Streptomonospora nanhaiensis: one gene and its partner. The protein of the gene in region 1 interacts with the protein of each later gene in a pairwise test. Links are inferred from orthologs where the notes say so. Each region holds a gene or a part of one and is shown in the gene's direction. Other genes may lie near its edges.

Region 1 (6,011 bases):
GCTGGCGACGAACGGCACGCGCCAGCCCCACGCCGCGAACTGGGCGTCGTCCAGCAGGCTCATCCCCGACAGCGCCAGGCCGGCCAGCAGCATGCCGCTGGTGATGCCCATCTGCGGCACGCTGCCGTAGAGGCCGCGCCTGTGCGCGGGGGCGTACTCGTAGGCCAGCAGCAGCGCGCCGCCCCACTCGCCGCCGATCCCCATGCCCTGCACCACCCGCAGGGCGACCAGCAGCACCGGCGCCCACAGCCCGGCGGTGTCGTAGGTCGGCAGCAGGCCGATGAGCATGGTCGCGCCGCCCATCAGGGACAGCGTGATGACCAGGGTGCGCTTGCGGCCGACGCGGTCGCCGATGTGGGCGAAGACGACCCCGCCCAGCGGCCGGATGAAGAACGTCAGCGCGAAGGTCAGGTAGGACAGCATCAGCGACACGAACGGGTCGTCGGAGGGGAAGAACAGTTCGTCGAAGACGAGCGCCGCCGCCGTGCCGTAGAGGAAGAAGTCGAACCACTCGATGGTGCTGCCGGTCAGGCTCGCCACCAGGACCTTGGTCCGTTGCGGGCCGGGCGGCGCCGAAGGCGGTGTGGGCGTGTTCGCCACGCTCATAGCAGGCTCCCTGAATCGCAGAGGGTCCGCCCCGGGGGGCGGACGGGGGATCGGCCCGGTGCTCGGGCCGCCGCGGAGTCGACGCGGCGCGGGCCGAACGGCGGGGCCGCCGCGTGGCGGGCACGCGCGGACCCGCCGGGGGCGGGGGGTGGCGGCCGCCTCCGCACCGGAGGGGTGGGCGGTGCGGGCGCCGCCGCGCGGCCGCTCGCCGATGGTCGATCGGGGCGCGCCGGTGAGCGGTGGCGGAATCCTACGGGCGGGGTGAACAGCGGGTGTTCGTTCCCGCGGACAAAAACCCGGGACCTTCTTGGTTGTTCCGCACAGTTGTGCGCCAGGAGAACACGGAGGTCGGGGCCTGCCGGAGGGTACCGGGCGCCGCACCCCCGCCGCGCCCCTCCGGGCCCTGGCGCGCGCGGCCGCGACACGCCCGCAGGCCGCTGAGCTGGGAGTTGTGGATGAGCGGGGCGGGGCCGGTGGGTCCGGAGTTAGGGTGAGAACCTCCAGTGGCGCAGACCGCGCACCGGCCGGCCGCCGGGCGCCCGCCGCCACCGGCCGTCGTGTCCGACCGACCGATCCCTGACCGTTTGAACCCCGACCGACAGAGAGCACGAGCTGTGTCCGACCCCTTTGTTCACCTGCATGTGCACACCGAGTACTCCATGCTCGACGGCGCCGCCAAACTCAAGCCGCTCTTCGCGGAGGCGGCCCGGCTGCAGATGCCCGCCGTGGCCATGACCGACCACGGCAACATGTTCGGCGCCTACGAGTTCTGGGAGAAGTCCAAGGGCTCCGGGGTCAAGCCCATCATCGGCATCGAGGCCTACGTCGCGCCGGAGTCCCGCTTCCACAAGAAGCGCATGCGCTGGGGCCGCGGCGACTCCGACGACCAGGCCGAGGGCGGCAAGGACATCTCCGGCGGCGGGCGCTACCTCCACATGACCATGTGGGCGCGCAACGCCACCGGCCTGCGCAACCTCTTCCGCATGTCCTCGCTGGCCAGCATCGAGGGCTACTACGGCAAGCCCCGCATGGACCTGGAGCTGATGAGTCAGCACTCCGAGGGCATCATGGTCTCCACCGGCTGCCCCTCCGGCGGCGTGCAGACCCGGCTGCGCCTGGGCCAGGAGCAGGAGGCGGTCGAGTACGCCGCCAAGCTCCAGGACATCTTCGGCCGCGACCACGTGTTCCTGGAGCTGATGGACCACGGCATCGGCATCGAGCGCGAGGTCCGCGACGGCCTGCTCGCCGTCGGCCGCCGGCTCAACCTGCGGCCCCTGGTCACCAACGACTCCCACTACGTCACCCAGGACCAGGCCGAGGCCCACGACGCCCTGCTGGCCATCGGCGTGGGCAAGAACCTCGACGACCCCAACCGCTTCAAGTTCAACGGCGACGGCTACTACATCAAGTCCGCCGAGGAGATGCGGTCCATCCTCAACCTCGACGAGTGGGCCGAGGGCTGCCGCAACACCCTCTGGGTCGCCGAGCAGGTCGAGGACGGCTGCTACGACGAGGTCTTCGCCTCGCGCGACCTCATGCCCAAGTTCGACGTCCCCGAGGGCGAGACCCAGGCGTCCTGGCTGCGCAAGGAGATCGAGCGGCATCTGCCCGTCCGCTACCCCGACGGCGTCAGCGACGCCGTGCGCGAACGCGTCGACCGCGAGGTCGGCATCATCGAGGCCATGGGCTTCCCGGCCTACTTCCTGGTCGTGGCCGACATCTGCCAGTACGCCCGCAGGAACGGCATCGCGCTGGGCCCGGGCCGCGGGTCGGCCGCCGGTTCCATGGTGGCCTTCGTGCTGGGCATCACCGACCTCGACCCCATCGAGCACGGCCTGCTGTTCGAGCGGTTCCTCAACCCCGAACGCGTCACCATGCCCGACATCGACCTGGACTTCGACGAGCGCCGGCGCGGGGAGATGATCGAGTACGTCACCCGCAAGTACGGCGAGGAGCGCGTCGCCCAGATCCTCACCTTCGGCACCATCAAGGCCAAGGCCGCCGTCAAGGACTCCACCCGCATCCACGGCCTGCCCTACGCCCTGGGCGACCAGATCACCAAGGCGTTCCCCCCGGCGGTGGGCGGCAAGGAGATCCCGCTCTCGGCCGTCGAGGACTCCTCGCACGAGCGCTACGCCGAGGCCGTCGAGCTGCGCAACCTGATGGAGAAGGACCCCCAGGTCCGCAAGGTCATGGAGACCGCGCGCGGTGTGGAGGGCCTGACCCGGGGCACCGGCGTGCACGCCGCCGGCGTCATCCTGTCGGCCGAACCCTTGCTCGACGTCGTGCCGCTGCACAAGCGCGACACCGACGGCGCCATCATCACCGGGTTCCCCTTCCCTCAGTGCGAGGAGATGGGCCTGCTGAAGATGGACTTCCTGGGTCTGCGCAACCTCACGATCATCGACGACGCGATCCGCAACGTGAAGTCCAACGAGGGGATCGACATCGACTGGTCGAACATCCCCTTCGACGACAAGAAGACCTACGAGCTGCTGGCGCGCGGCGACACCCTGGGCGTGTTCCAGCTCGACGGTACGGCCATGCGCGCGCTGCTGCGGCGCATGCAGCCGACCCGCTTCGCCGACATCGTCGCGGTCAACGCCCTGTACCGGCCCGGCCCCATGGCGGCCAACGCCCACAACGACTACGCCGACCGCTCCAACGGGCGCCAGGAGATCACCTCGATCCACCCGGAGCTGTACGACGCCCTCGACCCCATCCTGGCCGAGACCTTCCACGTGCTGGTCTACCAGGAGCAGATCATGGCGATCGCCCAGCAGCTGGCCGGGTACTCCCTGGGCGGCGCCGACCTCATGCGCCGCGCCATGGGCAAGAAGAAGAAGGAGGCGCTGGAGAAGGAGTACGGCAAGTTCAGCGCCGGCATGCTGGAGCGCGGGTTCTCCCAGGAGGCCATCGACAAGCTCTGGGAGGTCATGCTCCCGTTCTCCGGCTACGCCTTCAACAAGTCCCACGCCGCCGGCTACGCCATCCTGTCCTTCCGCACCGCCTACCTCAAGGCCAACCACCCCGCCTCCTACATGGCCGCGCTGCTGACCTCGGTCAGCGACGACAAGGACAAGATGGCCGTCTACCTGGCCGAGTGCCGCAAGATGGGCATCCGGGTGCTGCCGCCCGACGTCAACGAGTCCGGGCTGCGGTTCTCCGCCGTCGGCAACGACATCCGCTTCGGCATGGGCGCCGTGCGCAACGTCGGCGCCAACGTGGTGGAGTCGATCATGAACACCCGCAAGGCCAAGGGGGAGTTCACCTCGTTCGTCGACTTCGTCTCCAAGATCGAGCTGACGGCCTGCAACAAGCGCGTGGTGGAGTCCCTGATCAAGGCCGGCGCCTTCGACAGCCTGGGCCAGCCGCGCATGGACCTGTTCAACCACCACGAGCACGCCGTGGACGCCATGATCTCGGCCAAGAAGCAGGAGGCCCACGGCCAGTTCGACCTGTTCGGCGGCGGCGACTCCGACGATTCGGGCCCCATCGGCCTCGACATCGCCTGGTCGGACAAGGAGTGGGACCGCAAGGCCAAGCTCGCCTTCGAGCGCGAGATGCTGGGCCTCTACGTCTCCAGCCACCCCCTGGCCGGGGCCGAGCGCATCCTGGCGCGCAACAGCGACGTCTCCATCCCCGAGCTGAACAGCGGCGAGCGCCGCGACCGCTCCGAGGTCCAGATCGCCGGGCTGATCTCGTCGGTGGAGCGCCGGGTCAGCAAGCAGTCGGGCAACCCCTGGGCCAAGGTCACCATCGAGGACCTCGACGCCAGCATCGACGTCCTCTTCTTCGCCGAGGCCTACACCCTCTACTCCGAGGTCCTCACCGAGGACACCGCCGTGTCCGTCCGGGGCCGGGTCAAGGAGCGCGAGGGCGAGTACTCCATCCAGGCCATGGAGCTCACCCCGCTGGACATCAGCCACGTCACCGAGGGCCCGCCGCCCATGCTGATCACCATGCAGGAGCAGCGGGTCACCGTCGACCTCGTCGACGAGCTGAAGCAGATCCTCAAGGCCCACCCCGGCGAGACCCCGCTCACCATCCGGGTCGACCACCCGCTGAAGTCGCGGGTCTACGACATCCCGGGCTACACGGTGCGGGTGGGCCCCGAACTCGCCGGCGACCTCAAGTCGCTGCTGGGCGCCGAGGCCATCACCTACTAGGGCCCGCCGGCGCCGCCCCCCGCCGGGCCGTCCGCGCCGTCCACCCCGCCCGGGTGGCGCGCGGCGGCCCGGCGTGCCCGGTCGCCCCTCCCACGGGCCCCGGCCGCCCTTCGCCCACCCCCGCCGCCAGGAAACCGACCGGATGGTATGTTGTGGTCGTTTACGTCGAGCGGGGCCGCTCGGCCGTGCCGCCGCGCGGCGCGTCCGGGCGCCATGGGCCGCCCCGCGGCCCGATCAGACCAGGGAGTGCGCATGGGCGACAACGCCGGGACCGCCAATCCACCGGGCCTGGACCTGCGGCGGCTGGAGGACCACCTGGCGGCCCACCTGCCCGGCGTGGTCCAGGGCGAGCTGAAGGGCGAGGTCATCGCCGGAGGCCGGTCCAACCTCACCTACGCGGTCACCGACGGCCGCACCCGCTGGGTGGTGCGCCGGCCGCCCCTGGGCCACGTACTGCCCACCGCCCACGACATGGCCCGCGAGCACCGGGTGGTGTCGGCCCTGGCCGGCACCGCGGTCCCCGTGCCGGGCACCCTGCTGCTGTGCACCGACCCCGACGTGATCGGCGCGCCCTTCTACGTCATGGAGTACGTGGAGGGGGTGCCCTACCGCACCGCCCGCCAGCTCGCCGCGATCGGCCCCGAGCGCACCCACGCCGTCGCCATGACCATGATCGACACCCTGGTGGCGCTGCACGCGGTCGACCCCGCCGGCGTGGGCCTGGCCGACTTCGGACGCCCCGAGGGCTTCCTGGAGCGGCAGGTGCGCCGCTGGTCCCAGCAGCTGGAGGCGTCGCGCAGCCGCGAGCTGCCCGGCATCGACGAGCTGCGCTCGCGCCTGGCCGAGAACATCCCCGAGGGCACCGCGCCCGCCATCGTGCACGGCGACTACCGACTGGACAACCTGCTGGTGGGGCCCGACGACCGCGTCCGCGCGGTCATCGACTGGGAGATGTCCACCCTGGGCGACCCGCTCACCGACCTCGCGCTGATCCTCACCTACAACAGCGAGGCCATGCGCGCCAGCACCGGGGTCAGCGACGCCCACACCGCCGAGGGCTACCCCGACGCCGACGAGATCATCGCCCGCTACGCCGCGGGCTCGGGCCGCGACATCACCCACCTGGACTGGTACGTGGGCCTGGCGTTCTTCAAGCTGGCGGTGATCCTGGAGGGGATCCACTACCGCTACCGGCAGGGCAAGACCGTGGGGGCCGACTTCGACCGCATCGGCGAG
Region 2 (4,843 bases), 3.4 Mb from region 1 along the record:
CGTACACGCTGAGGTGCGCGCCGCACCTCATCGGAGCCGCCGCCACCAGCCTGCGGCACGCCCGCCGGGTCGTCACCGACGACCTTAACGGCGTCAGCGACAACCCGCTCTTCATCCCCGAACGCGACCTCATCCGCCACGGGGGCAACTTCTTCGGGCAGCAGGCGGCCTTCGCGGCCGACCTCATGTCCATCACCGCCGCGCAACTCGGCAACCTCGCCGAACGCCAACTCGACCTGCTCATCGACCCCCGCCGCAACGGCGGACTCAACCCGATGCTGGCCGAGCAGCCGGGGCGCGACCACGGCGTCCAGGGCGTCCAGCTCGCGGCCACGTCCCTCGTGGTCGCCATGCGCCGCGCCGCCGTCCCCGCGGCCATGCAGAGCATTCCCACCAACCACCACAACCAGGACGTCGTGCCGTTCGGCACCCAGGCCGCCATCACCGCGCTGGAACAGGCGCGGACGCTGCGGCTGCTGCACGGCTCTCTCGCCGTGGCCCTGGCCCAGGCCGCCCGCGTCGGCGCGCGCCGGCCCAGCGCCCCCCGGTGCGCCGAACTCCTGGACGCCCTCGACACCGCCGTCGCCGCCGGTTCCACCTGGGCCCAGGCGGTACGCACCACCGCCGACCTGCTCGACACCTGGGAGCCGCTGGAGCCCTCGGCGGAGGCGGGGCAGCCGTGGGCCGCCGAGGCGGGCGGGCGTCCGGCGGGCGGCTGAGACCGGACCCGAGACAAGGCGAAGGCCCCGACCGCGCACCCGGTCGGGGCCTTCCTCTTGCCTGGTCACAGGCGGCGGAGGATACGAGATTCGAACTCGTGAGGGGTTGCCCCCAACACGCTTTCCAAGCGTGCGCCCTAGGCCACTAGGCGAATCCTCCACGGACAATGCTACATGTCGCCGAAGGGTGCCGCGAACGGATTGCGGGGCTCGGACCAGCGCTCCGGCGGGCGGTCGCGGGCGCGGGGCGCGGTGGTGCGCGCGCGGCCCGGGGGTCGGATAGACTGGGCGGCAGACCCCTCGTGCGGCGTCACCTTATGAACCTCCCCAGGGCCGGAAGGCAGCAAGGATAAGTAAGCTCTGGCGGGTGCGCGGGGGGTCCTTTTCTTTGGTCCGCCCCCGCCGCACCGCCGCCAACCCGTGCGGGCTGTCGCAGGCACAGGGTTGAATGGGAACGCGGACCCGCCCGGGCACAACCCGTCGTGCCGATGGCCGCAACGCGCCGGTCCGCGGAGGGAGCAGTGAGCGCGCCGTGAGCATCGCGCTGTATCGCAAGTACCGGCCCGCGACGTTCGGCGAGGTGCGCGGGCAGGAGCACGTCACCGAACCGCTGCGCCAGGCGCTGCGCAACGGCCGGATCAACCACGCCTACCTCTTCAGCGGCCCGCGCGGCTGCGGCAAGACCTCCAGCGCGCGGATCCTCGCCCGTTCGCTCAACTGCGAGCAGGGGCCCACCCCCGACCCGTGCGGCACGTGCGAGTCCTGCGTGGCGCTGGCGCCCGACGGCCCCGGCAGCATCGACGTCATCGAGATCGACGCCGCCTCCCACGGCGGTGTGGACGACGCCCGCGACCTCCGCGAACGCGCCTTCTTCGCGCCGGTGAACTCCCGCTACAAGGTCTACATCATCGATGAGGCCCACATGGTGACCCGCGAGGGCTTCAACGCGCTGCTCAAGCTGGTCGAGGAGCCCCCGCCGCACCTGAAGTTCGTCTTCGCCACCACCGAGCCCGACAAGGTCATCGGCACCATCCGCTCGCGCACCCACCACTACCCGTTCCGGCTCATCCCGCCGAGCACGCTGCGCGAGCTGATGGAGGAGATCCTCAAGGACGAGGGCGTGCCCTTCGACCCCGCCGCGCTGCCGCTGGTGGTGCGCGCGGGCGCGGGCTCGGCGCGCGACTCCCTGTCGATCCTGGACCAGCTGCTGGCCGGCTCCGACGAGAACGGCATCACCCGCGAGAGCGCGGTGGCGCTGCTCGGCTACACCGACGCCGGCCTGCTCGCCGACATGGTCGACGCCCTCGGCGCGGGCGACGGCGCGGCCGTCTTCGGGCTCATCGACCGCGTGGTCGAGGGCGGCCACGACCCCCGCCGGTTCACCGCCGACCTGCTGGAGCGCACCCGCGACCTCGTGGTGCTCGCGGCCGTGCCCGACGCCCTCGACAAGGGCCTGATCAACGTCGCCCCCGACACCGTCGACCGCATGCGCGAGCAGGCCGAGCGCATCGGCCCCGCCCGCCTCACCCGCGCGGCCGACATCCTCAACCAGGGGCTGACCGACATGCGCGGCGCCACCTCGCCCCGGCTGCTGCTGGAGCTGATGTGCGCGCGGATCCTGCTGCCGGGCGCCGCGGCCCCGGGTGGCGACGACTCCGGTGCGCTGCTGGCCCGCCTGGAGCAGGTCGAGCGCCGCCTGGCCGCCGGCGGCCCGCCCGCGCCCGCCGCTGCGGCGCCGGTCCCGGCCGCCCCGGTGGCGCCGCGGCCCGCGCCGCCCGAGGCACCCGATCCCGCGCCCGCCGCACGCCCCGCCGAGCCCGCGCCCGCCGCTGAGCCCCGGCCCCGGCCCGCGCCGGCCGACGACTGGCCCGACACCTCCGCGCCCGCGGCGCCCGCCGCGTCGGCCGCCCCCGCCGCGCGGGGCCGGGCGGCCGCGCCCGAGCCCGCCCGCGGCCCCGCGCCCGGCGGCGGGCCGGTCGACCTCGGCCGCGTGCAGGCGGCCTGGCCGCAGGTCATGGAGACCGTCAAGGGCATCCGCCGCTTCACCTGGATGGTGCTGAGCGGCAGCGACGTCCAGCCCGTCGGGGTCGAGGGCAACCTCCTCCAGTTGGGCTTCACCCGGCCCAACGACGCCAAGGGGTTCTCCAACAGCGGCAGCGACCAGGTCGTGGCCCAGGCGGTCAAGCGGGTCCTCGGCGCCGACGTCCGGGTGGCCGCCGTGCCCGCCGGGGGCGCGCCCGCCGCGCCGCGCCCGGCGGCGCCGCCGCCTCCGCCTCCGCCGCCCGCCGCCGAGCCCGCCGGATGGGACACCCCGCCCGAGCCCGACCCCGCGCCCCCGGCGCCCACCCGGCCCGCGCCCGAACCCGGCGCCCCCGGCGGCCCGTCCGCCGCGCAGCGGCCGCCCGGCCCGCCCGCGGCGCCGCACCAGCAGGAGCCGCCGCCCGACCCCTACGAGGACGCGGCCGCCCCGCCGCCCGACGACTCCGACTTCGGTGCCTCCACCGGGCCCGACCCCGGGGCCGGCCGGCCCACCGCTGCGGCCTCGGCCGCGCCGGCGGAGCCGCGGGCCGCCGATTCCGCGGGACCGGGCGGGCGGAGCATGTCGGGCTTCGCGCTGATCGAGACCGAACTGGGCGGCAAGATCATCAACGAGATCGACCACACCGCGTCCTGACACATCCGCCGGCTCCGGGGTGCCCCGGACGCGGTGCGCTGTCGACTCGGCGGCATGTCGGTCCGCCGACACGTCGCCGAATCCCCCTGGCGCCGCCCGCCGCGCCCGCCTCCGACGCGCCCGAGGCCGCGGCCGGTCCGGCGCGGCGCCGGCCCGCACACCCCGCCGTGGCGCCGTGTCCGCCGTGCGCGAAGTCGCGTTCTTCGGCTGTGGACGCGCGCGGCCGCCTCCGCCGCGAGCGGATACGCTCGCAGGGACGGACACGCAGGCAAGGAGAATCGCAGTGAACCCTGGCGGCGGAATGGACATGCAGGCCCTGCTGCAGCAGGCCCAGCAGATGCAGCAGCAGCTCATGGAGGCCCAGCAGCAGCTCGACGAAGCCCAGGTCGAGGGCACCTCCGGCGGCGGTCTGGTCAAGGTCACCGTCAACGGCCGCGGCGCGGTCGAGGAGATCGTCATCGACCCCCGCGCGATCGACCCCGCCGACCCCGAGGACACCGCGCAGACGGTCGCCGACCTCGTGCTGGCCGCCATCCGCGACGCCGAGTCCTCGGTCGAGGAGCTCCAGCAGGAGAAGATGGGCCCGCTGGCCGAGGGCCTCGGCGGCGGCATGCCCGGCGGCATGCCGGGCCTCCCGGGCTTCTAGCTCCGGCCCCGCCCGCGGGCGCGGGCGGGCCCGGCCCCCCGCCCGCGGGCCCCGCCGGCGCGGTCAGCTCGGGGTGTTCTGCACCGACAGGTGCGCCAGGGCGCGGTGCTCGTTGAACTCCGCGGTCACCGTGCACTCCGGCCGCACGCCCCGCAGCGCCTGCTCGCCCGTGCGCTCCACGGTGAACCCGTGCCGCGCCAGGTAGCCGTGCACGGTCCCGGGCTGGTCGAAGGGGAAGATCTCGATGCCCTGCATGATCCGGCGGGGCAGCGTGACCAGGTCGAACTCCGCGCGCGGGATCACGTCGTCCACCACCATCATCGCGAACCGCGCGCCGGTGTTGGCGGTCACGCTGGCGTAGCCGTAGCCCGACAGCGTGCCCGTGGCCGCCAGGCACAGCCGCTCGGCGGCCATGCGCGGGTCGGCGAAGTCGCCGCACTCCAGCCGGGGCGTCACCAGTTCGGGGATGTCGTACTGCTGGCCGAACTCCCGCAGCGCGATCGACGCCGCCAGCCGCGGCGAGCCCGGCGGGTGCATGTGCGGGTTGGCCCACGCCCACACCCAGCTGCCGTCGGTGCCGAACGTCCCCAGCGGCGCCACGCGCACGGTCTTGTCGCCCTGGCGGAACGTGCTCGCCTCGACGTCGACGTGCCAGTCGCCCGTGGGGTGGTGGGTGTTGTACGTCTCCGTCTGCTCGGCCGCCCAGGCGGAGTAGGCGGCGCCGGCCCGCTCCATGGCGGGGCTGAACCACCGCCGCGGTTCCTGCGGGGGCTGGTCCTGCGTCGGCTCGGTCATGGTGGCCGG

The links. The genes of interacting proteins can lie anywhere in the genome.
Region 2: the proteins of dnaE (region 1) and HNR12_RS16370 interact in binary tests that used the Escherichia coli proteins (3 or more experiments, as listed by UniProt). The link is inferred for Streptomonospora nanhaiensis from one-to-one orthologs.

Annotation. Positions count from the first base shown.
Region 1 is NZ_JACCFO010000001.1:282,968-288,978, forward strand. Bases 915-4,975 are described here. They hold dnaE (DNA polymerase III subunit alpha), read left to right. Parts: upstream 915-1,220; coding sequence 1,221-4,775; downstream 4,776-4,975. In the rest of the region: HNR12_RS01145 (MFS transporter), read right to left, coding at 1-606; HNR12_RS01155 (phosphotransferase family protein), read left to right, coding at 5,028-6,011. UniProt on the Escherichia coli protein: DNA polymerase III is a complex, multichain enzyme responsible for most of the replicative synthesis in bacteria. This DNA polymerase also exhibits 3' to 5' exonuclease activity. The alpha chain is the DNA polymerase catalytic subunit.
Region 2 is NZ_JACCFO010000001.1:3,727,863-3,732,705, reverse strand. The notes cover bases 930-3,822. They hold HNR12_RS16370 (DNA polymerase III subunit gamma and tau), read left to right. Parts: upstream 930-1,251; coding sequence 1,252-3,393; downstream 3,394-3,822. Other genes in these bases: HNR12_RS16365 (YbaB/EbfC family nucleoid-associated protein), read left to right, coding at 3,695-3,822. Outside these bases: HNR12_RS16385 (aromatic amino acid ammonia-lyase), read left to right, coding at 1-719; more of HNR12_RS16365, read left to right, coding at 3,823-4,039; HNR12_RS16360 (DUF6882 domain-containing protein), read right to left, coding at 4,103-4,834. UniProt on the Escherichia coli protein: Part of the beta sliding clamp loading complex, which hydrolyzes ATP to load the beta clamp onto primed DNA to form the DNA replication pre-initiation complex.